DNA from 4 places in the Pseudocitrobacter sp. CD920760 genome. Region 1 is predicted to be linked to each of the others. Evidence: predicted binding sites of a transcription regulator. Region 1 holds the regulator's gene; each other region holds the start of a gene.

Region 1 (7,117 bases):
CGCACAATATGTACTGGAGAGTCAGGCATGACGCATCCCGCACTGACGCAACTGCGTGCGCTGAACTATTTTGACGCAATCCCCTCGCTCGACGCTGAACAACTCGACTGGCTGCTGCTGGAAGATTCCATGACCAAACGTTTCGAACAATATGGTGTGGTCAGCGTCACACTGATTGACGAAGGGTTTGTCACCCGCGATGCTATAGCGGAAGAGTTACCCTTGTTGCCCGACGAGCAACGCTACTGGCTACGAGAAATATTGCTGTGTGTGGACGGCGAACCCTGGCTTGCCGGGCGCACTGTGGTACCCGAATCGACGCTGAGCGGCCCGGAACTGGCGCTGCAACAGCTTGGCAAGACGCCGCTGGGTCGTTACCTGTTTACGTCTTCCATGCTCACGCGTGATTTTATTGAGATAGGTTGCCATGCAGACCTCTGGGGGCGTCGTTCCCGCCTTCGGTTGAGTGGGAAACCGCTGCTTCTGACCGAGCTGTTTCTGCCTGCATCGCCGTTGTACTAAGAGGAAGAGAAAATGGAGAGGAGTCTGACGCAGAATAAGCTGCTGGCCTTTCATCGCCTGATGCGCACCGACAAGCCGATTGGTGCGCTGCTGCTGCTGTGGCCGACCTTATGGGCGTTATGGGTTGCCGCGCCCGGCGTACCGCCGCTGTGGATTCTGGCGGTATTTGTCGCGGGCGTCTGGCTGATGCGTGCCGCCGGTTGTGTGGTGAATGACTATGCTGACCGCAAATTTGATGGTCATGTAAAACGCACCGCCAATCGCCCGTTACCGAGCGGTGCGGTGACGGAAAAAGAGGCTCGAACCCTGTTTGCCGTGCTGGTGCTGCTGTCGTTCCTGCTGGTGCTGACGCTCAACACCATGACTATTCTGCTTTCGGTCGCGGGGCTGGCGCTGGCGTGGGTTTATCCGTTTATGAAGCGCTATACCCATCTGCCGCAGGTGGTGCTGGGCGCGGCGTTCGGCTGGTCGATCCCCATGGCTTTTGCCGCCGTCAGTGAATCGCTGCCGTTGAGCTGCTGGTTGATGCTGCTGGCGAATATCCTGTGGGCGGTGGCGTACGACACGCAGTATGCGATGGTTGACCGCGACGATGACGTGAAAATCGGCGTGAAATCGACGGCGATTCTGTTTGGTCAGTATGACCGCTTAATTATCGGCATTTTGCAGGTGGGCGTGCTGGCATTAATGGCGGCGATTGGTTATCTGAACGGACTTAACTGGGAATTCTACTGGTCCATCTTGATTGCGGGCGCGCTGTTTGCGTACCAGCAGAAGCTGATCCAACACCGCGAACGCGCAGCCTGTTTCCAGGCGTTTATGAACAATAACTACGTTGGGCTGGTGTTGTTTATCGGTCTGGCGATGAGTTACTGGCACTTCTAAAAATGAAAAAGCCGGATTTTATCCGGCTTTTTTATGGCGGGGGCGCTGCGCTTGCCCGCCCTACAAGCTCCGTGCCGTAGGCCTGATAAGCGAAGCGCCATCAGGCGTCTTTCGGCGCCGGTTCTTCGTCCTGCGTCACACTCTCAATCGTCAAACGCACGTCCGGAGTGATGAGGTTCGCCATCATCTGGTAAACCTTCATCGTTTCTTCCGGCTCGGCGTCGCCGCTGTCGCTGATATAGCCTTCATCACGCAGCGTCAGCACCAGCGATGAGAACACCGCTTTGTCAAAGAACTCCGGCGAGTTAATACCGTGCAGCACCGACAGACGTTGCGCCACGGTACGGCTCTCTTTCTCCAGCGTACTACGGTTCATCGATGGGTTGGCGCTCAGCAGCCAGAACGTAATGGCATACCGTTGCAGCGTTTCACGCGCACCGGCGGCCAGCAGTTGCAGGGTGCGGGAGTGGGACGGATTAATATGCAGCTCATCGCCCTGACGGGTGATCAGCGCCTGGCGTTCCATCTCGTCAACCAGCGTATCAATCACCGACGCCAGCTCTGCTTTTTCCCAGCGCAGGAACAGCTCGGCCTTCAGCATCGGGTAGATCACCTCAACCATATTCTGCACATCCGCGCGCGAAACATGGCGATGCTGGGTCATGATGGTCGCCAGCAGCGACGGCATGATCAGCATATGGGCGATGTTGTTGCGGTAGTAAGTCATCAGCACCGCCTGCTCGCGCGGCAGAATGATGATATCGCCGATAGTGTCTTTCTCGACTTCGAACTTGTTCATCTGCAGCGCGTGGTCGATAAGCTCGCTGGCCGTCACGTTTGGCGTGGTGGCATCCGGCGAATACGGCGCATTGCGCAGCAGCGACAGGTAACAGTCCAACTGTTGAGTTAACTGCTCGCGGGTCAGAGAACGCTGACGAGACGCCAGCAGCGCGGTACAGCACAGGTTCATGGCGTTCGCCGCACCTGCGTTGTTAATGCGCACCATCAGTTCGGCGGCGATACCGTTCACCGTTGGCGTCAGCCAGGCCGGACGAATGGCTTCGATAGGATCGATAGATTCGCGCCACTCCGGTACGTGATGGTTCAGGTAGTTCATCAGCGGAATCGGCTCGCCGAAGTTCACATAGCCCTGGCCCAGGTTGCGCAGCTTGCTCAAGCCCTTGAGCATCTGCGGCAGGCTCTCTTTCTCTTTGGTCGCACCGCGCAGCTCTTTCGCGTACGTGCCCACTTCCATCACGTGCTCGTAACCGATGTAAATCGGCACCAGTGTGATAGGACGCGTACCGCCGCGCAGCATCGCCTGAATGGTCATCGACAGGGTGCCGGTTTTCGGGTCCAGCAAGCGGCCAGTACGGGAACGCCCGCCTTCCACAAAGTATTCAACGGAATAACCCCGGCTGAACAGCTCGCCGAGATATTCGCGGAACACGGTGGAGTAGAGTTTGTTGCCCTTAAAGGTACGGCGAATAAAGAACGCGCCCAGGCGACGGAAAATCGGGCCGGCTGGCCAGAAATTCAGGTTGATACCGGCAGCAATGTGCGGCGGCACCAGCCCCTGATGATAGAGCACGTAGGAGAGCAGCAGGTAGTCCATATGGCTACGGTGGCACGGCACATACACAATCTCGTGGCCGTCGTGCGCCAGCTGGCGAACGCGCTCGGCGTTGTGCACGTTGATACCCTGATAGAGACGGTTCCAGGTGAAGCCCAGAATGCGGTCCGTCAGGCGAATCATCTCGTAGGAGAAGTTGGCAGCAATCTCTTCCATCAGCGCGATGGCGTTTTGCTGTGCTTTTTCATGAGAGATTTTTTTGCTGCGCGCTTCATCTTCAACCGCTTTGGCAATCGCGCGCGAGGCGAGCAGCTTGTTGAAGAGATCCTGACGCGCTGGCAGGCGCGGGCCTACCGCGGCCAGACGCTGGCGGGCAAAGTGCATACGCGCCACGCGCGCCAGTTTTTGCGCGATAATTTTATCGGTACCGTGTTCATCGGCCATGCGGCGCAACGAGACGGACGGCGAGAAACGCACAAAGCTGTCGCGGCCGAGCCAGGAGACGGCGAAGAATTTCTGGATGCCGTTCAGCATGCGCAGCGGCGGGTTCACCTCGCCTTTCTCGCGCCCCGGACGACGACCAAACATCACCGACACCGGCACCATCTGCACGTCCAGATTCGGATTGCTGCGATGCAGATCGAGATAGTCGTGGAACAGCTTGATAGACTCTTCTTTCGGCGTGTAATAGGTGAACACGCGCGGGCCGCCATGGATAAACACATAGCGGGGCAGTAAGGTGCCGTCGATCTCCAGCGGCTCAAGCGGGTCTGGGAGATCGTGCGCCAGGCACTGGGCGCGCAAGGTCAGTAAGTCGGCCTTAGAGTTATAAGGCAGGACGTACATGATCGGGCGCGACGTATCGAGCCCCAATTCCTGGGCAGGCTCTGCCGGAATAGACTTGCTTTTTACCAGTATGCTTAATGGTAAATTCAGTAATTTGTAGTAAATTCGTGGCCAACCGGACATAAACGATGTAAAGCCTCTGGTTAATCATGCAAATGCGCGGCAAGAATATCAGAAAGTCAGCAGGATTTCTGTTCTACCGCCGATAACAGCTACTGTCATTGATGCGTATAACGCTAAAAGGTTCTATTTGATGGCCAATAATACCACTGGACTCACCCGAATTATCAAAGCGGCTGGTTATTCCTGGAAAGGTTTTCGCGCGGCGTGGGTAAACGAAGCCGCGTTCCGCCAGGAAGGGGTCGCCTCGGTTGTGGCCATTATCATCGCTTGCTGGCTGGACGTTGACGCCATTACCCGCGTCTTGCTGATAAGCTCCGTCCTTCTGGTGATGATAGTGGAAATTCTCAATAGTGCGCTGGAAGCGGTGGTTGACCGCATTGGTTCTGAATATCACGAACTCTCCGGGCGGGCGAAAGATATGGGTTCTGCGGCGGTATTGCTGGCGATTTTCGTCGCGGTGATGACCTGGGGCGTGCTGCTGTGGTCGCATTTCCACTGAGCCTCGCATAATCTGCGAAAACTCCTGTATTTTGTGTGTTTTGCGGTTCCAAAATAGCCGTTAACTGTATATACTCACAGCATAACTGTATATACACCCAGGGGGCGGAATGAAAGCGTTAACGACCAGGCAGCAAGAGGTGTTTGATCTCATCCGGGATCACATCAGCCAAACGGGCATGCCGCCAACGCGTGCGGAAATTGCTCAGCGCCTGGGGTTCCGTTCCCCGAATGCGGCGGAAGAGCATCTGAAAGCACTGGCGCGTAAAGGCGTCATTGAAATTGTTTCGGGCGCCTCGCGCGGCATTCGTCTGCTGGTGGAAGAAGAAACCGGCCTGCCGCTGATTGGCCGCGTTGCCGCCGGTGAGCCGCTGCTGGCACAGCAGCACATTGAAGGTCACTATCAGGTCGATCCTTCACTGTTCAAACCAAACGCTGACTTCCTGCTGCGGGTTAGCGGCATGTCGATGAAAGATATCGGCATTATGGACGGCGACCTGCTCGCGGTGCACAAAACCCAGGACGTGCGTAACGGTCAGGTGGTTGTTGCGCGTATCGACGAAGAAGTGACGGTAAAACGCCTGAAAAAACAGGGCAACGTCGTTGAACTGTTGCCGGAAAACAGCGAGTTTTCCCCGATTGTCGTCGATCTTCGCCGTCAGAACTTCTCCATTGAAGGGCTGGCCGTTGGCGTGATCCGCAACGGCGAATGGCTGTAATCCTCTCCCGATAACAACGGCGCATCATGCGCCGTTGTTCGTTCTCTTTTCTGTTCAGGTTCCTAACCATGTCGCTCTTCACGGCTGCCGACAAGGCATTATGGCGTCTCGCCCTCCCCATGATTTTCTCCAATATCACGGTTCCCTTACTGGGGCTGGTGGATACGGCGGTGATTGGTCATCTGGATAGCGCGGTCTATCTCGGCGGCGTGGCGATTGGCGCAACGGCAACCAGCTTCCTGTTTATGCTGCTGCTCTTTTTACGTATGAGTACCACCGGCTTAACTGCGCAGGCCTTCGGCGCGAAAGATCCCCTTCGGCTTGCCCGTGCGCTGGTGCAACCGCTGCTGCTGGCGCTGGGGGCAGGGTTACTTATCGTACTGTTCAAAGGTCCGCTGATTAATCTGGCGCTCACCGTTGTCGGCGGCAGCGATGCGGTGCTGGAGCAGGCGCGGCGCTTCCTTGAAATTCGCTGGTTAAGCGCGCCCGCCTCGCTGGCCAACCTGGTGTTGCTGGGCTGGTTGCTCGGCGTTCAGTACGCGCGTGCACCGGTAATTTTGCTGATCGTCGGCAACGTCCTGAACATCGTTCTCGATCTGTGGCTGGTGATGGGCCTGCATATGAACGTGCAGGGGGCGGCGCTGGCGACGGTGATTGCCGAATATGCCACGATGTTAATTGGCCTGCTGATGGCGCGTAAGGTGCTGGTGCTACGCGGTATTACATCTGAAATGCTGAAGACGGCCTGGCGCGGAAATATGCGCAGCCTGCTGGCGCTCAATCGCGACATTATGCTGCGCTCGTTACTGCTTCAGCTCTGCTTTGGCGCATTAACCGTATTTGGCGCGCGGCTGGGCAGCGATGTGGTGGCGGTCAATGCGGTACTGATGACCATGCTTACCTTCACCGCCTATGCGCTGGATGGCTTTGCCTATGCTGTGGAAGCGCACTCCGGGCAGGCTTATGGCGCGCGTGATGATAGCCAGTTACAGCAGGTCTGGCGCGCGGCCTGCCGACAGGCAGGCATTGTGGCGCTGGCGTTTGCGCTGGTGTACGCCCTGGCAGGTAGCCATATCGTGGCAATGTTGACGTCACTGCCGTCGTTGCAGCAGCTTGCCGATCGCTATGTGCTCTGGCAGGCAGTCTTGCCGGTAATCGGTGTCTGGTGTTATCTGCTGGATGGCATGTTTATTGGTGCGACACGGGGTGCGGAAATGCGTAACAGCATGGCCGTGGCTGCCGCCGGGTTCGCCTTAACGCTGCTGACGGTGCCGGTATTAGGCAACCATGGTTTATGGCTGGCACTGGCGGTATTCCTTGCGCTGCGTGGCCTGTCGCTGGCGGTTATCTGGCGTCGTCACTGGGAAAAAGGCACCTGGTTTTCGCCGCAGACATAACGGCGTGGATGGTTAAAGATTCTGAATAGTGAATCGTCAGCGATATCCTCTTCTACACTTATTATCACGTTCAGCAGAAATGAACGCCGAAGGACGAAGTGATATCTCATCCATGATCGAATGATAAGGAGCTGATGATGAACAAAGACGAACTCAGCGGTAACTGGAAACAGTTCAAAGGTAAAGCGAAAGAGAAATGGGGCAAACTGACCGACGATGACATGACCGTTATCGAAGGTAAACGCGATCAGCTGGTCGGTAAAATCCAGGAACGTTATGGATATGCCAAAGATCAGGCTGAGAAAGAAGTCAGCGATTGGGAAACCCGTAATGATTACCGTTGGTAATCTCGCTGATGCGTAACGCTTAACTCCCCTCAATAAGCGTTTCTACCCGCTGGTACAAGGATGTGCCAACCCTCGAATTACCGTGCCTTTTTCTTGATCTGAATGGTGTGGTCGTGGTGGCAATGCCCGTGTGAACTGCATGCCTCTACTTCCACACATTCTGCGCACAGACCGTGTGCTTCAATCACATTATGGCGTAACGCAAAG
Region 2 (7,117 bases), 1.4 Mb from region 1:
GGTGGCATGCAGCCCATACTCGCCAAACTGAGCGAGTGCGGCGGCGATGAGCTGGCTTTTGGCCTGTTCGCCTTTGGTAGTGATGGGAGTCGTATTCATCGCGTTACAGAAAATTAATCAATCGATTGATTAACATTATGTCCGAATTTTGAGCTTGTCCAGTCACATACGCAAAAAACGGCGAAAACACAGAATATTCACCGCCTCGCAGGCCACCTGGCTGGCGAGATATTTTATGCGCCAGGTCACAAAAGCTGCTACACTCCGGCCCTTCATGACATTGTGGTTTTTGTCATTATCTGGTTTGTAATCCCCTCGAAAACTACACCGCATGCGGTCGGGGTGGGTGTGGAGTAATTATGTCTTTTGATTCCCTGGGGCTTAGCCCTGAAATTTTGCGTGCCATTGTTGAGCTTGGCTATCGCGAACCCACCCCCATTCAGCAGCAAGCAATTCCTGCGGTATTACAGGGCCGTGACCTGATGGCCAGCGCCCAAACCGGCACCGGTAAAACAGCAGGCTTTACGTTGCCGCTGTTGCAGCATCTGATTACCACTCAGCCGCATGCAAAGGGCCGTCGCCCGGTGCGCGCGCTGATCCTCACGCCAACCCGTGAACTCGCTGCGCAAATTGGCGAAAACGTGCGTGAATACAGCCAGTATCTGAACATTCGTTCGCTGGTGGTATTTGGCGGCGTGAGTATCAATCCGCAGATGATGAAGCTGCGCGGTGGCGTCGATGTGCTGGTGGCAACGCCGGGACGTCTGCTGGACCTCGAACATCAAAACGCGGTAAAACTCGATGGCATCGAAATTCTGGTGCTGGATGAAGCGGACCGTATGCTCGACATGGGCTTTATCCACGATATCCGCCGCGTGCTGGCAAAACTGCCGGCCAAGCGTCAGAACCTGCTGTTCTCTGCGACGTTCTCCGACGACATTAAAGCGCTGGCGGAAAAGCTGCTGCATAACCCGCTGGAAATCGAAGTTGCGCGCCGCAACACTGCCTCCGAGCAGGTGACGCAGCACGTGCATTTCGTTGATAAGAAACGTAAACGGGAACTGCTGTCACAGATGATTGGCCAGGGCGACTGGCGTCAGGTGCTGGTCTTTACCCGTACCAAACACGGTGCAAACCACCTGGCAGAACAGCTAAATAAAGACGGCATTCGCAGTGCGGCTATTCACGGTAATAAATCGCAGGGCGCGCGTACCCGTGCGCTGGCTGATTTTAAATCCGGCGATATCCGCGTGCTGGTGGCAACCGACATCGCCGCGCGTGGCCTGGACATCGAAGAACTCCCGCACGTAGTTAACTACGAACTGCCAAACGTACCGGAAGATTACGTGCACCGTATTGGCCGTACCGGCCGTGCGGCGGCAACCGGTGAAGCGCTGTCGCTGGTTTGTGTTGATGAACACAAACTGCTGCGTGATATCGAAAAACTGCTGAAAAAAGAGATCCCGCGTATTGCACTGCCGGGCTACGAACCAGATCCGTCCATCAAAGCGGAACCAATCCAGAACGGCCGCCAGCAGCGCGGCGGCAACGGCGGCGGTCGTGGGCAAGGTGGTCGTCCGCAAGGGCAGGGCCAAAGCCAGGGCCGTGGTCAGCAACAGCCACGCCGCAGCGAAGGTGGCGCGCCGAAATCTGACGCTAAACCGAAACAGTCTCGCCGCATTGGCGATGCCAAACCGGCAGGTGAACAACAGCGTCGCCGCCGCCCGCGTAAACCGTCTGCTGCGCAATAGCGATTCACGCCTTGCAGGGCGGATGAGCGTAGCGCCTCTGCCTTGAAGCCAATTTCTGAAGCCTGGCCGCAAGCCAGGCTTTATTTTTTGCTGCCCGCGTAAGAAAGTGCCACAATAGTGGCTGTTTATACAGTATTTCAGGTTTTCTCATGGCATTGACCGCTGCGCTGAAAGCGCAAATCGCCGCCTGGTATAAGGCGCTTCAGGAACAGATCCCGGACTTTATTCCCCGCGCGCCGCAGCGGCAGATGATTGCTGACGTGGCAAAAACGCTCGCCGGGGAAGAGGGGCGGCATCTGGCTATCGAAGCGCCGACCGGCGTCGGGAAGACCCTTTCTTATCTCATTCCCGGCATTGCCATTGCCAGGGAAGAGCAAAAAACGCTGGTGGTCAGTACCGCCAACGTCGCGTTGCAGGATCAGATCTACAGTAAAGATCTCCCGCTACTGCGCAAAATTATCCCCGACCTTAAGTTTACCGCCGCCTTTGGGCGCGGGCGCTACGTTTGCCCGCGTAACCTCAACGGGTTGGCGAGTACCGAGCCCAATCAGCAGGATCTGCTCGCGTTTCTGGATGACGACCTTACGCCGAACAATCAGGAAGAGCAGAAGCGTTGCGCGAAACTGAAGGCCGACCTCGACAGCTATAAATGGGACGGCCTGCGCGATCACACGGATATCGCGATTAACGATGATTTGTGGCGACGTCTGAGCACCGATAAAGCAAGCTGCCTTAACCGCAACTGCCTCTATTATCGCGAGTGCCCGTTCTTCGTCGCGCGGCGCGAGATCCAGGAAGCGGAAGTGGTGGTGGCAAACCATGCGCTGGTCATGGCGGCGATGGAAAGCGAAGCGGTGCTGCCGGAGCCAAAAAACCTGTTGCTGGTGCTGGATGAAGGCCATCATCTGCCGGATGTCGCACGCGATGCGCTGGAGATGAGCGCGGAAATTACCGCGCCCTGGTATCGCCTGCAACTCGATCTTTTCGTCAAGCTGGTGGCGACCTGCATGGAGCAGTTTCGCCCGAAAACCACGCCGCCGCTGGCTATCCCGGAGCGTTTGACTGCTCACTGTGAAGAACTTTACGAGCTGATTGCCTCACTCAATAACATTCTGAATTTATATCTTCCGGCGACCCAGGAAGCGGAACACCGCTTTGCGATGGGCGAGCTACCGGAGGAGATCATGGAAATTGTCCAGCGGCTGGCAAAACTCACCGAGATGCTGCGTGGGCTGGCGGAACTGTTTTTAAACGATCTCAGCGAGAAAACTGGTTCGCACGATATCGTGCGTTTGCATCGCGTTATCCTGCAAATGAACCGTGCACTGGGGATGTTTGAGGCGCAAAGCAAGCTCTGGCGTCTGGCGTCGCTGGCGCAGGCCTCCGGCGCACCGGTCTCTAAGTGGGCGACGCGCGACACGCGTGATGGTCAGATGCATCTGTGGTTTAACTGCGTGGGTATCCGCGTCAGCGATCAGCTGGAACGCCTGCTGTGGCGCAGCGTGCCGCACATTGTGGTCACCTCTGCGACGCTGCGGTCTCTCAACAGCTTCTCGCGTTTGCAGGAGATGAGCGGGCTGAAAGAGAAAGCGGGCGACCGCTTTGTGGCGCTCGATTCGCCTTTTAATCACGTTGAGCAGGGCAAAATCGTGATTCCGAAAATGCGCTACGAGCCGTTGATGGAAAACGAAGAGCTGCACATTGCTGAAATGGCGGCCTATTTCCGCCAGGAGCTGGAAAGTAAAAAACATAAAGGCATGCTGGTGCTGTTCGCCAGCAACCGCGCGATGCAACGTTTTCTGGAGCACGTGACCGATTTGCGCCTTTTGCTGTTGGTGCAGGGCGACCAACCGCGTTATCGGCTGGTGGAACACCACCGTAAACGCGTCGAAAATGGCGAGCGCAGCGTGCTGGTCGGGCTACAATCATTTGCAGAAGGGCTCGATTTAAAAGGTGAGCTGCTAAGCCAGGTGCATATTCATAAAATCGCCTTCCCGCCCATCGATAGCCCGGTGGTGATTACCGAAGGCGAATGGCTGAAAAGCCTGAACCGTTATCCGTTTGAAGTGCAAAGCCTGCCCAGCGCGTCGTTTAACCTGATTCAGCAGGTGGGGCGACTAATCCGTAGCCACGGCTGCTGGGGCGAAGTGGTGATATACGATAAGCGTTTGTTGACCAAAAACTACGGCCCGCGCCTGTTAAATGCGCTACCGGTATTTCCTATTGAGCAACCCCCGGTGCCCGATGTTAAAGTAAAAAGCAAAGCCAAAACGACCCGTCGCAAAAAACGCTAATCGGCACGCGACACCGGACAAGGAGCATCTGATGGATTTACGCAATGTGATTAAAGAGATTGGCCGGGGTAAAAACCATGCCCGCGACCTCGATCAGGACACCGCCCGAAGTCTCTATACCCACATGCTGAATGGCGATGTGCCGGATCTCGAAATGGGCGGCATCCTGATTGCGCTGCGCATTAAAGGGGAAGGTGAGGCAGAGATGCTGGGCTTCTATGAGGCGATGCAGCAGCACACTCTGCGCCTTAAGCCGCCGGTGGGTAAACCGATGCCGATTGTCATTCCAAGCTATAACGGCGCGCGTAAGCAGGCCAACCTGACGCCTCTGCTGGCTATTCTGCTGCACAAAATTGGCTTCCCGGTGGTGGTACACGGGGTGAGCGAAGACCCGACCCGGGTTATCAGCGAAACCATTTTTGAATTGCTGGGCATTGAACCTACCCGCCATGCCGGGCAGGCGCAGGCTAAACTTGATGGCCATCAGCCGGTGTATATCCCGGTTGGCGCGCTGTGTCCGTCGCTGGAAAAACAGCTTTCTATGCGCTGGCGGATGGGCGTGCGTAACAGTGCGCATACCCTGGCGAAGCTGGCCACGCCGTTTGCCGAAGATGCCGCGCTGCGCTTGTCGAGCGTTTCACATCCGGAATATGTAGGGAAAGTTGCGAAATTCTTCTCGGATATCGGGGGCCGTGGACTGCTGATGCACGGTACAGAAGGTGAAGTGTACGCTAACCCGCAACGTTGCCCGCAAATCACGCTGATCGATGCGCAAGGTACGCGCATTGTGAGCGAACGGCAGACGGAAACAGCAAATGAAGCCTTGCCTGAAGGAAAAGATCCGCAAGTGACCGCTCGCTGGATTGAGCGCTGCGTGGCAGGAAGCGAGCCGGTGCCGCAATCGCTGAAAATCCAGATGGCATGCTGCCTGCTGGCGGCAGGGGAAGTGGCATCGCTGGACGCGGGGCTGGCGAAGGTGGCGGAGTCCTACTAATCGCCGGGAAAAAGGCAAAAAAAAACCCGGCGTGGCATGCCGGGCGTCAAAAAGGGTATCAACAAGTTCAATGAGGGTTACAGCAGCCGCCAGTGGGTTAAGCTGGCGGGGTACAACTTCTGGCAGTTAATTCTTTCGGTTATTTGTAGATAACCGCAGTACCGCTAACTTTGTTGTTGGTGTTAGCAGAGGTGATGCTGTAAGCAGATGCGCCAGCCGCTTCTGCTTTCGCAGCCAGTTTTGCTTCCAGACCATCCAGAGTCGATGCGCCTTCCGCAGAAACAACACCAATTTTGTTCATGTTCTGAGCCTGAGCCGCACTTACCGCTTCAGCAGCGAAAGCACCAAAGGACAGGGTAGAAAGGGCAATAGCAGCAACAGCATATTTGATAGTTTTCATTTTCAATCTCTCGCAGGTTATTTGTTAGGGGACGATGTTCTGTCGATGTGATGAGTATCACGTTTTATTGCGAAAGAATAAATCGAAGAGAATTGATAACCTTCATCAATAATTTTGAACAAGTATTAATTTACTGATTATTAATAAATTATTTTCGCAATGAATGGTTTCGGAGGGGGATAATAACCTGCTCGATGATTTAAGGCACTTTTTGCTACTTATTTAGCCGAAAAAGGTGGTCGTAAAGATAACCGTTTGCGCTGTATTTTCAGGTAGAGAACTGTCAACGAAGCTGGCTATCTTTCGATCCTCTGCGATTATATCCTGCAAATGTAGAGTTGTGTAAATCTTTCTCCTGCTGGCAGATCACGCACAACTGCACACCCGGAATAGCCTGCCGACGCGCCTCTGGAATCGGTTTCCCACATTCTTCACAAAATTTGGCGCTTTCGCCCTTCGGCAGACCACTTCTTGCCCGCGCCACCGCATCTTCAATGGTGCTGTCGATTTGATCCTGCACAGCACCGTCGTTTGCCCAACCTGAAGCCATTGTCCACCTCCTGATTATTTATTGAGCTAATTATACTCAATATGGGGGCGTCTCGCGTACAGACAAGGCCTAAATCTCAGACCACTCGCGCAGCAGGTTGTGGTAAAGATTGAGCAACGACAGCACTTCTTCGGACTCACCATGACGGGCTTTCAGCGTCTGAATGTTGCGGTCGAGGTCGAACAGCATCGCCCTGCGCTTATCGTCGCGAATCATCGACTGGATCCACAGAAATGACGCGATGCGCACGCCGCGCGTGACGGGCGTAACGCAGTGCAGGCTGCTGGAAGGGTAGAGCACCAGGTCGCCCGCCGGGAGCTTCACGTTGTGCTGGCCGTAGGTATCGTTCACCACCAGTTCACCGCCGTCGTAGCTTTCCGGGTCGCTCAGAAAGAGCGTGGCGGAGAGGTCGGTACGCATCCAGCCGCTTTGCGGGTGACTGCGGACCGCACCATCCACGTGAAAACCATAGGTTTCTTGTTGCTGGTAGCGGTTAAACAGCGGGCTGGAGAGTGTTTTGGGGAGCGCGGCGGCGAAGAAGAGTGAGTGCTGATTCAGTGCGGCCAGAACTCGCGCCTGAAGCGTGGCGTAGAGCGGGCTCTGGGTGTCTATTTGCTGGTTGTTTTTCACCTGCGCGCCCTGTGCGCCAACGGTTGCACGACCGTCAATCCACTGGGCGTGGTTGAGGTCCTCTGCCATCTGGTGAAGTTCATCGGCGGTCAGTACGCTGGGAATGTGGTACATCATGATGAGGTTCTCCTTGCCTGATGCGCTGCGCTTATCAGACAAGCGCAGCGCTTCGGCAATGTGATCAGAAATGCACGTTCGCCGTTAACAGGAACGTTCTCGGCTCGCCTGGATGGTAACGGTAGCCGCTCTTGTTAATCGAGGCGACGTAATCCGTATCAAACAGGTTGTAGACGTTCAGCTGCAAATCGAGATTGCTGTTGATGCGATAACCCAGCTTGGCATCTGCGACCCAGTAGCCTTCGGTGTAGGACGGCGTACCGACGGCACCATCGCTGCCACGGTGCATGCTGCCCACGTAGCGCGCGCCTGCGCCTACGGAGATATCACTCGTTGCCTGATACTGCGTCCACAGGGTAAATGCGTGCTCTGGCGTGTAAG
Region 3 (7,117 bases), 1.6 Mb from region 1:
ATGACGGCCTGCACGGCTTTAGCGATATTCGCCTGCGTTTGAGCATGAATATGTCTCCCGATTCCGCCCTGTTCCGTCATGCGGTCAGAATGTCGCTGGTGCTTTGCGCAGGGTATGCGTTTATTCAGTTTACCGGCCTGAACCACGGTTACTGGATTTTGCTCACCAGCCTGTTTGTTTGCCAGCCCAACTACAACGCCACGCGCCACCGTCTGGCATTGCGTATTATCGGTACATTGGTCGGCGTGGCGTTAGGTATTCCGGTTCTGTTGCTGGTGCCGTCGCTGGAAGGGCAACTGGCACTGATTGTGATAACCGGGGTGCTGTTCTTCGCCTTCCGTAACGTGCAGTACGCCCACGCCACCATGTTCATTACCCTGCTGGTGTTGTTGTGCTTCAACCTGCTGGGCGAAGGCTTTGAGGTGGCGCTGCCGCGCGTTATCGACACGCTGATCGGTTGTGGTATCGCCTGGTTCGCCGTCAGCTTCATCTGGCCGGACTGGAAGTTCCGTAACCTCCCACGGGTGCTGGCGCGCGCGGTGGATGCCAACTGCCGCTATCTGGATGCCATCCTTGAGCAGTATCATCAGGGCCGCGATAACCGTCTTGCCTATCGCATCGCCCGCCGCGACGCGCATAACCGCGATGCTGAGCTGGCGTCGGTGGTATCGAACATGTCGACGGAACCCAAGGTCACCAGTGAGATGCGGGAAACGGCATTCCGTTTGCTGTGCCTGAACCATACGCTCACCAGCTATATCTCCGCACTGGGCGCACACCGTGAAAAGCTGACTAACCCGGATATTCTGGCGCTGCTGGACGATGCCGTGTGCTATGTCGATGACGCTTTCCATCACCTGCCAACGGATGAAGAGCGTGTTCAGGAAGCGCTGACCGGGCTGGCGGAACGCATCCGCCACCTTGAACCACGCCCGGACAGTAAAGAGCCGTTGGTTCTGCAACAAATTGGCTTGCTCGTTGCCCTGCTGCCGGAAATTTGCCGTTTGCAGCAACGCGTTCTTGCCTAATCGACCTGGGCGGGCGTGTGAATGTTCAGCGCGCTTGCCCAGTCAATCAACTCATCGCGCCGCCGCAGCGGAACAGCTGCGGCATGAACGCCCGTCAACGCCCCTTCGAGCGATAAAATAAACCCCACGCTCAGATTCTCGCGCAGACGGCGTAATTTCGCCCACGCGTCTTTTGCGCCCAGTCGTTGCAAATCCGCCACATTACATATCCCGGCCTCCGCCATAAGCAGTTCCATATGAAAGGAAAGATTTGGCAGATCCTTTAATCGTTGCGATACCAGACGCCCTTTTTTCTCCCGTTGCGCATCTTTTAACGAATACTTACTTAATCGCAGCAACATTTTTTGGTTCTGCCATAGCGCCTCATCGACGCGGAAATAGTTAAGTTGAAGCGGGCCGCCTCGCTTTTTAAGCGTCAGAAGTGGCGTTTTCACTTTGCGTTGATACACCGCTGTATCTTCACAGGCCCGAAGATAAAGTTCCCCTTCTGAGACCATGGCGAAAACGGTGTTGTTAACCGAAAGACTATAACCGCCAAACAGCGAACGGGAGCGCACGACGCCCAGCGGTGCGAGGTATTCCTGGGATTGATAAATCCGTTTATAAGATATTTTTTTCATGATTATCCCTTACTAATCATGTAATTATGAGCATTAAAGTCGTTAATAGATCCAGTAATGAGCAACATAAGAAACTTCCGCCAGCACGGCAAGGATTGCGTGAATTTGATGTGCGATTTTGCGAGTCGCTTTCAGAAAATGAGGTTGATCTTTCGTGACAGGGGTAGTACTGTATATTCATACAGTAACCCACAAGGTTGGATTAGCTATGTATACATCTGGTGTTGTAAATCGTTCTTCCGTCGCGGCAGTGCCTGCGACGCATCGCGCATTCGCGTCTCCTGTACAGGCCTCCCCTGCCCTGGTGAGCGAAGTGGTTTATCGTGAAGATCAGCCCATGATGGCGCAGTTACTGCTGCTGCCTTTATTGCAACAGCTGGGTCAGCAATCTCGCTGGCAGCTGTGGCTCACGCCGCAACAAAAGTTGAGCCGCCAGTGGGTTCAGTCTTCCGGTCTGCCATTGTCCAAGGTCATGCAGCTTCGCCAGATGTCCTCGTACAACATGCTCGACTCCATGGAGCGCGCATTACGTACAGGAAACTATAGTGTGGTTATCGCCTGGGTGGCGGAAGAATTGTCGGAGCAGGAACATGCCCGGTTGATGAGTGCGGCCGAGGAAGGAAACGCCATGGCGTTTATCATGCGCCCGGTTAACTCGTCCTCTCATCCAGCAGGACAACTGAATGGGCTAAAAATTCACTCAAATTTGTATCATTAAAAGAAATTAGGAATTTTCCTGGAATTTTTTTTGCAGTCTCGTTACAGGCATGTTTCAGGAGCTGGAAATCCTGTGAACGCTGGTGTGATGCGGTTCTCAGAATTTTATCTCGCATAAATTCTAGCCGTAAATGTTAAATATTGTGTATACAACCCCTTTTTTTTCATATGCCTGACGGAGTTCACACTTGTAAGTTTCCAACTACGTTGTAGACTTTACATCGCCAGGGGTGATCAGCTTACGCCGCAGAGATCTGCTGAGTAATTAATAAGTCACGCCCCCGGTGAAGGATTTAACCGTGAGTCTTTTAGATTTTCATGGCAAATTTTGGATGATAACGAGGCGCAAAAAATGAAAAAGACAGCTATCGCGATTGCAGTGGCACTGGCTGGTTTCGCTACCGTAGCGCAGGCCGCTCCGAAAGATAACACCTGGTATACTGGTGCTAAACTGGGCTGGTCTCAGTTCCACGATGTCGGCAACAACCAGATCAACAACAACGGTCCGACCCATGAAAGCCAACTGGGCGCTGGTGCCTTCGGTGGTTATCAGGTTAACCCGTACGTTGGTTTCGAAATGGGTTATGACTGGTTAGGCCGTATGCCGTACAAAGGCAGCGAGCAGAACGGTGCTTTCAAAGCTCAGGGCGTTCAGCTGACCGCTAAACTGGGTTACCCAATCACTGACGATCTGGACATCTACACTCGTCTGGGTGGTATGGTTTGGCGTGCAGACGCTAAAAACAACACCGGCTTCAAAGACCACGACACTGGCGTATCCCCAGTATTCGCTGGCGGCGTTGAATACGCGGTTACCCGTGACATCGCTACCCGTCTGGAATACCAGTGGACTAACAACATCGGTGACGCGAACACCGTTGGTGGTCGTCCGGACAACGGCCTGCTGAGCGTAGGTGTTTCCTACCGTTTCGGCCAGCAGGAAGATGCAGCTCCAGTAGTTGCACCGGCTCCGGCTCCGGCTCCAGAAGTACAGACCAAACACTTCACTCTGAAGTCTGACGTTCTGTTCAACTTCAACAAAGCAACTCTGAAACCAGAAGGCCAGCAGGCTCTGGATCAGATGTACAGCCAGCTGAGCAACCTGGATCCGAAAGACGGTTCCGTAGTTGTTCTGGGCTTCACTGACCGCATCGGTTCTGACGCTTACAACCAGGGTCTGTCCGAGAAACGTGCTCAGTCCGTTGTTGATTACCTGATCTCTAAAGGTATTCCTTCTGACAAAATCTCTGCACGTGGCATGGGCGAATCCAACCCGGTTACCGGCAACACCTGTGACAACGTGAAAGCTCGCGCTGCACTGATCGACTGCCTGGCCCCGGATCGTCGCGTAGAGATCGAAGTTAAAGGCATCAAAGACGTTGTAGCTCAGCCGCAGGCTTAAGTTATCGTCTTATGAAAAAACCCCGCGATGCGGGGTTTTTTTTGGCCTGAAGAAAAGGTTTAAACGCTTATTCTTTGCCTAATAGCGCCTGTAAATCCTGCTTCAGGGTGCTCATCTTCGAGGCATATTTCTCTTTGTTTTCCGCGTCTTCAATCAGCTGCACAATGGTTTCTGACAGCGTTTTGCCGCGGCGCTGAGCCAGGCCTGCCAGACGCTGCCAGACAGCGAATTCCAGATCTATCGACTTCTTACGCGTATGCTGATGCTCGGCGTTAAAATGACGTTTGCGGCGCGCGCGAATCGTCTGCTTCATGCGGTTCACCAGGCCGGGATTGATATTCTGTGCAATCCACTCATTCACCTGTACCGGCTCATGCTCAAGTTTCAGCAGGAGATCAACCGCTTCCTGCGCGGCGCTGGTTTCAATGTAACGGGTGATCGGTTCGCCTTCCCGGTGCTTCTTCACCAGGTACTTCCACTTCCACCCGCTCTCAAGATTTTCCAGTTGTTGATATTTCATTGCGATCCCAAGGTGACCGTGTAACTCTTTTCAGGATATCAGTTTTTTGCCAATGTGCTGAGAAGAAATCAGTGAGTGTGAAGACAATGTCGGCGATATCAGAATAACCGCCCTATTCTCCGTGAGCTTCCCTGCGGCATAAGGTATAATCTCGCGCTTTACATCTGACTAAAAATAGCGACTTTGACCATAAATACTCTTTCCCGGCGCGACCTTGCCCCTGCGACTGATGCGTACCAGGCGCTATTTACACTGCCTGAAATCTCGTCAGTTAATGAATCCTTATTCAGCGAGCTGCAGGCTCGTTTGCACTATGCTCTGGAGCAGTTTCTGCACCCTCAGGGCGTCAGCGACTTTTTACTGGTGAAAGCGCCAGAAGAAAAAGCGTACCTGCAACTGCTTAACAACACGACCTTCGCCTTGCGTGGCGATTCAGCGTCTCTCCTGACCGGCGTGAACTATACCATCGCCGCAGGCCAGGTCAGCGTCGCTCCGGCAACATCGCCGGATGATAATTTCGCGAGCTCTGGCCCGGTCATTTTTGCCGATTGGGTGGAAGCCGAGCAACTGTTCGGCTGCGTGCGTCAGTTTAATGGCGATATTTCGCTTCAGCCTGGTCTGGTGCACAAAGCCAACGGTGGCGTACTCATTCTCTCTCTGCGCGCATTACTGGCTCAGCCCCTGCTGTGGATGCGTCTAAAATCGCAGGTGACCCAGCAGCGTTTTGAGTGGCTATCCTTTGATGAGTCACGACCGTTACCCGTCACGATTCCTTCCATGCCGCTGTCGCTGAAAGTGATGCTGGTTGGCGATCGTGATGCGCTGGCCGATTTCCAGGAAATGGAACCTGAACTGGCTGAAAAATCGCTCTACTGCGAGTATGAAGACAATTTGCAGCTCACCGATGAAGAGACCATAAAACAGTGGTGTCAGTGGGTTCAGCAGGTCGCGCGTGATGCAAACCTGCCGATGCTCGCGGCCGATGCCTGGCCGCGTCTGATTCAGGAAGGCGCTCGCTACACCGGCGATCAGGAAACGCTGCCGCTTTGTCCGCTGTGGATTAGCCGCCAGTTGCGCGAAACTGCGCCGTTCTGCGAAGGTGAAACCATTGGCGACGAGCAGCTCAAAACCATGCTCGAACAGCGTCAGTGGCGCGAAGGTTATCTGGCCGAACGGATGCAGGACGAGATCCTGCTTGAGCAGATTCTGATTGAAACCGAAGGTGAGTGTGTCGGGCAGATTAACGCCCTGTCGGTGATTGAATTCCCTGGCCACCCACGCGCCTTTGGTGAACCTTCTCGCATCAGCTGCGTCGTGCACATCGGTGACGGCGAATTCACGGATATCGAACGCAAAGCCGAGCTTGGCGGCAATATTCACGCTAAAGGCATGATGATCATGCAGGCGTTTCTGATGTCAGAACTCGAACTCGATCAGCAAATCCCGTTCTCTGCATCGTTAACCTTTGAACAGTCCTACAGCGAAGTGGATGGCGATAGCGCGTCCATGGCTGAGCTGTGTGCCTTGATAAGCGCCCTTTCCGGCGTACCTATCAATCAAAGCATCGCCATCACCGGTTCCGTCGATCAGTTTGGACGTGCGCAGCCGGTTGGCGGTCTAAATGAAAAAATCGAAGGCTTCTTTACTATCTGTCAACAGCGTGGCTTGAACGGCAAACAGGGCGTGATTATTCCCAACGCCAACGTGCGCCATTTGAGTTTGTCAATGGATGTTCAGGAAGCGGTTGAAGCCGGACAATTTTCTATCTGGGCGGTCGATGATGTGACCGAGGCCCTGCCGCTTCTCACCCAGTTGAACTGGGATGCTGAAGGGCAGACGAATTTGTTGCAAACGATTCAGGAACGTATCGCGCAGGCCTCACAGCCCGACGCGCGGCATCGTTATCCGTGGCCGTTGCGCTGGCTGGGCTGGTTCAATTCGAACTGATCGGACTTGTTCAGCGTACACGTGTTAGCTATCCTGCGTCCCGAACTCAAAATAAGGCTTACTGAAAACATGGTAGATAAACGCGAATCTTATACAAAAGAAGATCTTCTTGCCTCTGGTCGCGGTGAACTGTTTGGCGCGAAAGGCCCGCAGTTGCCAGCCCCTAGCATGCTGATGATGGATCGTGTCGTTAAAATGACCGAAACGGGCGGCAATTTTGATAAGGGCTATGTTGAAGCAGAGCTCGATATCAACCCGGATCTGTGGTTCTTCGGTTGCCACTTCATCGGCGACCCGGTGATGCCAGGCTGTCTGGGTCTGGACGCCATGTGGCAGCTGGTAGGCTTCTATCTTGGCTGGCTTGGCGGTGAAGGCAAAGGCCGTGCGCTGGGCGTGGGTGAAGTAAAATTCACCGGTCAGGTTCTGCCGACCGCGAAGAAAGTGACCTACCGCATTCACTTCAAACGCATCGTTAACCGTCGTCTGATCATGGGTCTGGCGGATGGCGAAGTGCTGGTTGATGGTCGTCTGATCTATACCGCTAACGACCTGAAGGTTGGGTTGTTCCAGGATACTTCTGCGTTCTAAGACCTCGTATTAACGCGAAACCTCCGCATAGCGGAGGTTTCTTCTAAAGAGACAGCGTCAGGCGATAACTGTCCTGTCCTCCATGGCTTCTCGCCAGCCTCCGAGCCAGTGTGAACGTTGATTTAACGTCTGGTAAGGACAAATCTCCTTCGACTTACCGGCAATACCGGCCTGATACCCACGCTGATGTGCCCGTTCCAGGCGATCTCGTTTTTGTCTCTTCATGCCTCGTTTCCCTCATTACTTTTATCTGGTGGAAATGAAAACAGTGATTACAAAGTGTGCAACCACACAT
Region 4 (7,117 bases), on a different replicon from region 1:
GAACGGAGGAAGGAGTGCTGCCGGTGTGTACGAAAATACCGTCACATTGTGCCTGGTTCAGCACATCGGCAAATGCGCTAACGTGTTCAGCGCGGATGCGTCCTGAGTAGCGTTTAGCCTGGACAAGCCACAGTCGGTTTTGATGTTGGAACCGGCCATCGATACCACCATCCCCGCTGTATCGTTCATTTCGGGCAATCACAAACCCTTTACGCTGTAGCAACGTCAGAATCAGTTCCTCAAATGCGTAGGGATCAACTTTGCGCAGGTAGGCGATTTTCTGCCCCGGATGCTGTAGCTCAGCCACTTTGCTAATAATCCGCTCAGCGGATTCACGCTTTTTCTGGTGACGGTTTTTTTTGCCAAATAGCAGCGGGTACAGGACAAGAAAGATAAACACGGCAGCAACTGCAAGCAGGGAGGTATTACTCATCAAAAGTTATCTCCGGGAGTGGAGGAATCGGTGTCAGATAGTGATGTTTGCAATGAGTCCGTTCCGTGGCTGGAATGATGGACGTCTGTCTTGTTGGCAGTCGCAGGGATATCGAGCATCCCTTCGCTCTGCCCCTTTTCGGAAAAGCCTTTATTTTCATATTCGTGTGAAAGGCGATATTTGCGAACCGGTGCTTGAGTAGAGGTGCGTGACGGACGTTTACTGATCCCGGCCAGCAGAAGAATGGCTATCAGGCCCAGTCCGAGCAGCAATGCGCCAACGAGCTTCCCTGTCATTTTTCGTCTTCATCCTGTTTATCAGTGTCAGTGGCGGGAGCCTGAACGACGTCGGTACTGGACACTGGGAGGGTGAAGAAAGTCGCAATCAGAGTCAGACTGTGGATTGCAATCAGTGCATATAAAAAGGGCGTTCCGTCGCTGAATGTTTTGTAAAACGAAAAAAATGCAGCGCTGATGATCAGCAGGCCAACGTGCAGGGCATTACTGGTAACGATGTGTCGCAGGGCGATGTGCAGTGCGATAAACGCCGGTAACACGCAGAAAATAGCCAGGTTATCCGGCAACAGGTGAGGTTCTGGCATTAGACACAGATAGTAAGCCAGCGCCAGAACAGCCATCAGTATGGTGAAAAGGTAATGTGTCATAAGCCACCGACCAGTTTTGCATGAGAATCAAAGGAATTGCTTACGGCGACAGAGAACGTAAAGCCCGGATGAGCATCTTTAAATTCAAATTTTTGCCCTGCGGTCGTGCCCGGTTTGTTCCGGGATGGGGCGTAGGCATATTTTGCGGGAGCGCCATTCAGGATGGTGGCAACGTATTCCTGCGTTTCTCTGAACGGGATAAGGCGAATAAAATCATCGTTAGATATCTCACCACTGCGGGGATCGCCAAACCGCTTTAGCCACTGGTCAACCCGGCCTGGCCCGGCATTGTAGGCAGCAAGAGCGAGGATGTGATTGCCATCATATCGATCCAGTTGTGAATCCAGATATGCCTTTCCAAGAGCCAGGTTATACGTTGCATCATTCCGGTATCGCCAGTGATCCCAGGCAAGCCCTGCAAGTCTTGACGCTTCGGGCGCAGTTTCCGGCATAATCTGGGCGACACCAACAGCCCCCTTTGGTGATGTTAGCGGCAGACCATTACGACCAAACTGATTACCGCGACTTTCCTGATGTGTCAGCCGTTCAAACAGAGCATCCCTGGTCAACACCGGCGCACCGGTAGTGGCTTTAACATCTGTTGCAATGACGGAGATTTCCCCCACAGCCGCAGATGTTGTGCTTTCTGATGCGATGGCCGGTGTACCTGACAGCGACAGCAGAACTAGAGACAGCAGTTTTAGTGATTTCAATCAACCATCCTCAATCTAATTACTATGATACAAAAATGTATCACGTATCTGTTATAATTCAAATAATGGCTGATTGTGAAATTCGATATTTTGTGCAATCATTAATTAATTTAATTAAGGGGTGATTGTGCATGAGTGATAAAATTAGCTTACTTAACAAGAGGAAAGCTAAGGTAATAGCGCAAACAATGTCGCTTTTAAGTAAGACCAGCGCCCCCTTAATTGAGGTGCTTGTTAAGTACGTTGTATTTAAAATCAAACTTTCTGATATCACTGATTTTAAGCACTCGGCAATTTACCGGGCAAAAAGTACCTACAAGGAAAATCGTGATAAGGTGATCACCCTTTCCGGGCTGTATTCCCCATTGTATGGCCGCGAAAAAGCCTGTCCTGATCAGGAGCCGTTCAGCCTGATCGTGAATGTCGATGATGAAGACCTGAAGGAAGGATTTGTCTGGTACAGCACCACGGCTGAGAAATCATTTCAGATGAGCGATCTGGATTACTTTGTGCTGACGGATGCGGGGTTTGCTCCTTACACTCAAATCAGTAACAGCGGAAAACGGACACGCAAATGAAGAAAAATATCCCTACCGTGGCTGAAGTCATTCAGTTTCTGAGAAGTGTTCCCCGCCGGTCATCGTTGTTTAAAAAAATGGATTTGCGTGAACTGAGCATCATTCGCGCCGATCTGACTTCCGTGCTGGAAACCCGAATCAACCAGCAGGAACAGGATAGTTTGGACGAAAAGGAACGGTTGTCTAAAATCCAGCGTCACCTGTCTTTACTGAAGCAGGATGGTATTGCGCCCGATGAACTGATCAAGGCTAAAAAGCGCCCCTCAGTTGGGCCGGTGCAGAGCTACCGTGTTAACGGGCAACTTATCCATTACAAAGGGGTAGGGAAGTACCCGCGTGTGCTCAAGGAGATAATTGATCGTGAAGGAAAAGACGGCCTGAAACAGTATGAAGCAAATGAGGATTGAGTAGTTTGTAGCGCTTGAGGGAACAACGCAGTTAAGTTTATCTTTCCCGCCCCGCCATCTCTGACGGGGTTTTTCCCCCAGACTCCAGCACTACGGCCTGACGGTCATTTGCGCATGCGCAAAATTGATGTGAGGCAGGTACAGTCATTTCAGCCATGCCACCGGTAAATCCTTCCATTGCGTTGTATAGCAGGGTGAAAGCCATTGTTGCTTCATCTTGTACCTGCGTTGTATCCCTTCCCCGGCAAGAAATAACGTGCCACGCTGCTTCTGGTTTAATGCGTCCATCAATTGCATCAGCGCCAGATTATTTTTCCCTGGTGTGTGATGGCTGAACAAGTCGAGTTGTTCACGGCCATCACCTAAATCACCCAGCATGACACCGGCTTTTGCATACTGAATACCTGGCTTCCAGATTAACGCTAATGCTTGTCTGGCGGCGCAGACAAGCTCCCGTGAGTCCTGAGTCGCCGGGAGGGGGATCGTCCTGATAGCGGAAAAATAAGGCGTGTATCGCTGATGACGACTGCTCTGCATAAATACTGTGATGCTGCTGGCATAGGTTTTATTCCGGCGAAGTTTTTCACCGGCGCGGCAACTAAAGGCACAGATGGCCTGCTGCATATCCTCCAGTCTGGTGATGCGTTCACCAAAGGAACGGGACACGACAATTTGCTGTCGGGAAGGGGGATTGTCATCAAGAGCGAAACAGGGTTCTCCGCGTAATTCTCGCACTGTGCGCTCTACAACGACACCCATCAGGCGACGGATAAAGCGGGTATCAGCCTGAGCAAGCTCAAGCGCGGTCTTGATGCCAACCGTCTTTAACCGTACAGCCAGGCGACTCCCAATCCCCCAGACATCGCTGACGTCCATTAGCGCCAGCAAACGGTCGCGTCGGTGAGGATCATCCAGCACTACCACCCCCCGCGTTTTTGTGTATTTTTTGGCGGCTGCGGTTGCAGCTTTGCAAAGAGTTTTTGTAGGAGCAATGCCGATACCGCAGGTCAGTGATGTTTGCTGATAAACCTTCTGTCGCAGTTCCCGGCCAAATATCTCGTAATCAAACTGAGGGCTGAAACCAGTGAGAGAACCAAAAATTTCGTCAATGCTGTACGTTTCGCTGCGGGGCATACTTTCCCCTACAACACTATGAAATCTTGAAGAAAATTCTGCATAAAGGGTGTAGTTAGACGAGAACAGATGCACCTTATGTCGGTGGATTTGAGGAAGCACTTCGAAAAGGGGTTGCCCCCTTTTTAAATCCAGGGCTTTCGCCGCGCTGTTAAGCGCCACAATCGCAGAATCGTTGTTCGAGAGTACAGCAACCGGCTTCCCGGCCAGGTCAGGTCTGAAGACCTGCTCCACACTGCAATAGAACGCATTCACGTCGCTATGAAGATACATGAAGATGATCCCGGATGCTGAACGTCACCACGCCAAATATCTCCAGCATATCGGTAGCCAGAGCGATCACCGGCAAATCAGGGTTCATCGACACTAAAGCCGGAGAGGGCCGTAATTGCAGACGTTTCACCATCAATTCACCGTCTACTCTGGCGATGACAATTGCCCCGTGTGTAGGTTTGACTGAGCAATCCACCACAAGTAAATCTTGCGGCGCGATCCCTCCATCTATTAAAGAAACCCCGTTGCAGCGAAGAAAGTACGTGCTGGCAGGGCGCTTGACACAATAGGCATGCAGATCCAGCGGAGCGTCTTCGCTACCTTCAGAAGGTGATGGAAATGAACCCATATTCATAATAAGCACCATTAAACTGTTTATATGTACAGTATATTTGTATGGCGAATGATTTCAAGCTCACTGAGGCAACCCGCAAAGAAGCTGCTGATTTTCGGTTAATTCTAGTTCTGCGTTCGCGGTCAAGAGGGAGGCAAGACTTTGCGCATGCGCAAATATCGAAAGTCTGGCGTGATTTAGCGTTACCTTTCGTTGTCGGATTAATCTGATTATCCGAATGTTACTTAATGCAAATTACTGTTAAAATCATTCTTATTACTACTGCTTAAAAGGTGTGTTTTGAACCACAGGAATACCTTCAAAGAAGAAACCCAGCTTGCCAGAAAACACCTGGCGCAACTGGAATCGCTGGCGCGAAAACTGGAAGCGCTTGATGAACAATGGACACAGATTATCGGTGACGATAACCCAGGATACGGGGAGTTATATTCTTCGATTGATAAACTCAAGCGGAATTTGCATCACAGTATTGGCGGCTGGCGACAGGATTCCAGGCTATAGGTATTCAGTTCTGCCGATACTCTCGGCAGAACGATAAGCAAATTACCGGCGACCTGCACGGTAAAAGGCATATAGCGCAAAAGCAAAGTAGGCGTACTGATAGATATCCGACAGAAGGGTAGATGACGTCCGGGGTGAATGCGCGGTGAAAGCATTGAATGTTGCGCTACTTATCGCAAAGTAAGCGCCATGAATGACGGCTATAAGGGCGCTTACCATGAAGAAGTCACTTTTGCCGCTTTCCTGTCCCTTTCGGAAATACCGGATCATGCTGGCCGTCAGACACGCCGCCAGCCCCATTACCAGTAGCATGTTTAACTGTATAAAAAGAGGGGCATCCAGCACGCCTCCTTCAGTATAAAACAGGGTAGTGAAGTAACCCGTTATCACGGCCATTCCGAGGGCTTCCATGCGCCAGCCTGGTTGAACTAGTTCACGGAAATTCTTAAATACGGTCATGTTTTATCCTTTCATCAAAATTGCATTGATTGCTGACTGATACCGAAAAAAACGCACTGATGTACCGGTTGTGGCATGCCGGTCATGCCTCATGCGTACTGATATCGGTCTGAGCGGCAGTATGTTTAATGCAGTTCGGACAGACCCAGCCACCATTAACCTTTCGCCAGCCTGCGTCTTTCGCATCGCTGAACAGGTCATTCATACAGTCACTGGCACTGCGTTTGGTATCTGCGGCCATGACAAACGGATCGTCATTATCATCTGACCAGCATCGGGTATTGGTAAAACTGGAGCGTCCTTCTCCCCGCAATTCACAACGTAAGGAAATAAAAATCGCCATCGCGTTAACCCGCCGTACTTTCAACCTGGTTCGGGAAATGCAGGTGCTCATCAAATGCCGCACCCAGTTTCTCAGCATTAGGGATAAACTCGCCGCCGCCGTTTTCTACGGCATCGCAAATGTCGCTGTAACGTGTAACGTCAAAAAGAGTCACCTCACAATCACCGGTAGTCGCGAAGCCGATACGACTGGACGGACAGTTTGCCAGCATGGTGTTGAGTTTCTTTACCCATGCTTTTTCTTCTTTGGTCAAGGTAGCCATGTTTATTTACTCCTGTGTAGTTCACTAAGTGGATAAATCTTGACATGATATAAATATGTATCATGATACTAACACTTATCTGTTATATGTCCAGAGTGGAAAAATGAAATATGTGTTGATGACAGCCCCCCTGATAATGTTGTGCCTGCCTCTCGCTGCGCTGGCTGATATCAGTGGAAAGGTGGTGCGGGTGCTGGATGGTGATACCGTGGAGATCATGGCAGAAGGTGTTACCACTCGCGTCAGGCTGAACGGGATTGATGCTCCCGAAAAGATGCAGCCTTATGGACAGCGATCCAAACAGGTGCTGACGGAAATGGTGGCCGGAAAAAGGGTGCTGGCAGTGGGTGATAAACAGGACAGGTATGGGCGATTACTGGCTACCCTGATGCTCGATGGCCGTGATATTAACGCTACGCAGGTATATTCTGGCATGGCGTGGGTTTATCGTTATCAGGGCCAGGCCACTGAGCCTGCATACCTTCGCTATGAACGGGATGCCCGAACTGCACGGAGAGGGTTGTGGTCAGAAAAGGAGCCGGTTGACCCTGCTATCTGGCGGCAGCAGAACAAGTAAAAACGTCAATCCGGGGAAACGACGATGACCGACGAAAAGCAACGTATTGAAAGGGCAATCGAACTGGCCTGCCGGTTTGGTGGAAGTGATGAGGTACATCATCTTCACTGGGTGCTTGATCAGATGGTTCGGGAACTGGCTGGGGAGCGCTATCATGAAGTTGTTGCCAGTACCTGCGATGGTGAAGATGGCCCGGATACCTGGCGCTGGGACACGGGTATCGCACCGTAATACGGGGATGGTATTTCAATGAAAAAGATAAGCGGCGGTATTCAGGAATGCCCCCACTGTGGCGGGGATTAGTTTTATGTTAGGGCCACGGCCAGCGGCACAACATCCGTGTTCTATCGCTACGATGGGGCAGAGGCGTTCAACGGCCATATGTGGGATAATGTGAAACTGAACGAGAAAAAAACAG

The links. The regulator LexA, encoded in region 1, represses DNA repair genes until DNA is damaged. The targets are predictions, from matches to a motif close to TNCTGTATGTACATACAGNA.
Region 2: the regulator LexA is predicted to act here: its motif matches at 1,867-1,886, upstream of dinG (ATP-dependent DNA helicase DinG).
Region 3: the regulator LexA is predicted to act here: its motif matches at 1,816-1,835, upstream of sulA (SOS-induced cell division inhibitor SulA).
Region 4: the regulator LexA is predicted to act here: its motif matches at 4,572-4,591, upstream of umuD (translesion error-prone DNA polymerase V autoproteolytic subunit).

What each region holds. Positions count from the first base shown of each region.
Region 1 covers NZ_CM173490.1:296,875-303,991, forward strand. Annotated here, with positions in the region: gene ubiC (chorismate lyase) at 28-522, shown strand; gene ubiA (4-hydroxybenzoate octaprenyltransferase) at 535-1,407, shown strand; gene plsB (glycerol-3-phosphate 1-O-acyltransferase PlsB) at 1,508-3,949, opposite strand; gene AC1MKH_RS01380 (diacylglycerol kinase) at 4,080-4,448, shown strand; gene lexA (transcriptional repressor LexA) at 4,558-5,166, shown strand; gene dinF (MATE family efflux transporter DinF) at 5,235-6,563, shown strand; gene AC1MKH_RS01395 (CsbD family protein) at 6,701-6,910, shown strand; gene zur (zinc uptake transcriptional repressor Zur) at 6,988-7,117, opposite strand, start outside.
Region 2 covers NZ_CM173490.1:1,653,229-1,660,345, forward strand. Annotated here, with positions in the region: gene cecR (transcriptional regulator CecR) at 1-99, opposite strand, end outside; gene rhlE (ATP-dependent RNA helicase RhlE) at 360-1,751, shown strand; gene dinG (ATP-dependent DNA helicase DinG) at 1,901-4,045, shown strand; gene ybiB (DNA-binding protein YbiB) at 4,077-5,039, shown strand; gene ybiJ (DUF1471 family protein YbiJ) at 5,179-5,439, opposite strand; gene AC1MKH_RS07570 (DksA/TraR family C4-type zinc finger protein) at 5,723-5,989, opposite strand; gene ybiX (PKHD-type hydroxylase YbiX) at 6,059-6,736, opposite strand; gene AC1MKH_RS07580 (catecholate siderophore receptor Fiu) at 6,801-7,117, opposite strand, start outside.
Region 3 covers NZ_CM173490.1:1,883,082-1,890,198, reverse strand. Annotated here, with positions in the region: gene yccS (YccS family putative transporter) at 1-1,028, shown strand, start outside; gene AC1MKH_RS08565 (TfoX/Sxy family DNA transformation protein) at 1,025-1,648, opposite strand; gene sulA (SOS-induced cell division inhibitor SulA) at 1,857-2,366, shown strand; gene ompA (porin OmpA) at 2,718-3,767, shown strand; gene matP (macrodomain Ter protein MatP) at 3,835-4,287, opposite strand; gene AC1MKH_RS08545 (Lon protease family protein) at 4,471-6,234, shown strand; gene fabA (bifunctional 3-hydroxydecanoyl-ACP dehydratase/trans-2-decenoyl-ACP isomerase) at 6,304-6,822, shown strand; gene rmf (ribosome modulation factor) at 6,880-7,047, opposite strand.
Region 4 covers NZ_JBWXSY010000002.1:54,806-61,922, forward strand. Annotated here, with positions in the region: gene AC1MKH_RS25215 (restriction endonuclease) at 1-433, opposite strand, end outside; gene AC1MKH_RS25220 (hypothetical protein) at 433-729, opposite strand; gene AC1MKH_RS25225 (hypothetical protein) at 726-1,097, opposite strand; gene AC1MKH_RS25230 (transglycosylase SLT domain-containing protein) at 1,094-1,810, opposite strand; gene AC1MKH_RS25235 (hypothetical protein) at 1,942-2,388, shown strand; gene AC1MKH_RS25240 (H-NS family histone-like protein) at 2,385-2,795, shown strand; gene umuC (translesion error-prone DNA polymerase V subunit UmuC) at 2,940-4,202, opposite strand; gene umuD (translesion error-prone DNA polymerase V autoproteolytic subunit) at 4,189-4,557, opposite strand; gene AC1MKH_RS25255 (hypothetical protein) at 4,837-5,058, shown strand; gene AC1MKH_RS25260 (hypothetical protein) at 5,101-5,517, opposite strand; gene AC1MKH_RS25265 (hypothetical protein) at 5,600-5,860, opposite strand; gene AC1MKH_RS25270 (hypothetical protein) at 5,865-6,122, opposite strand; gene AC1MKH_RS25275 (thermonuclease family protein) at 6,178-6,699, shown strand; gene AC1MKH_RS25280 (hypothetical protein) at 6,724-6,930, shown strand.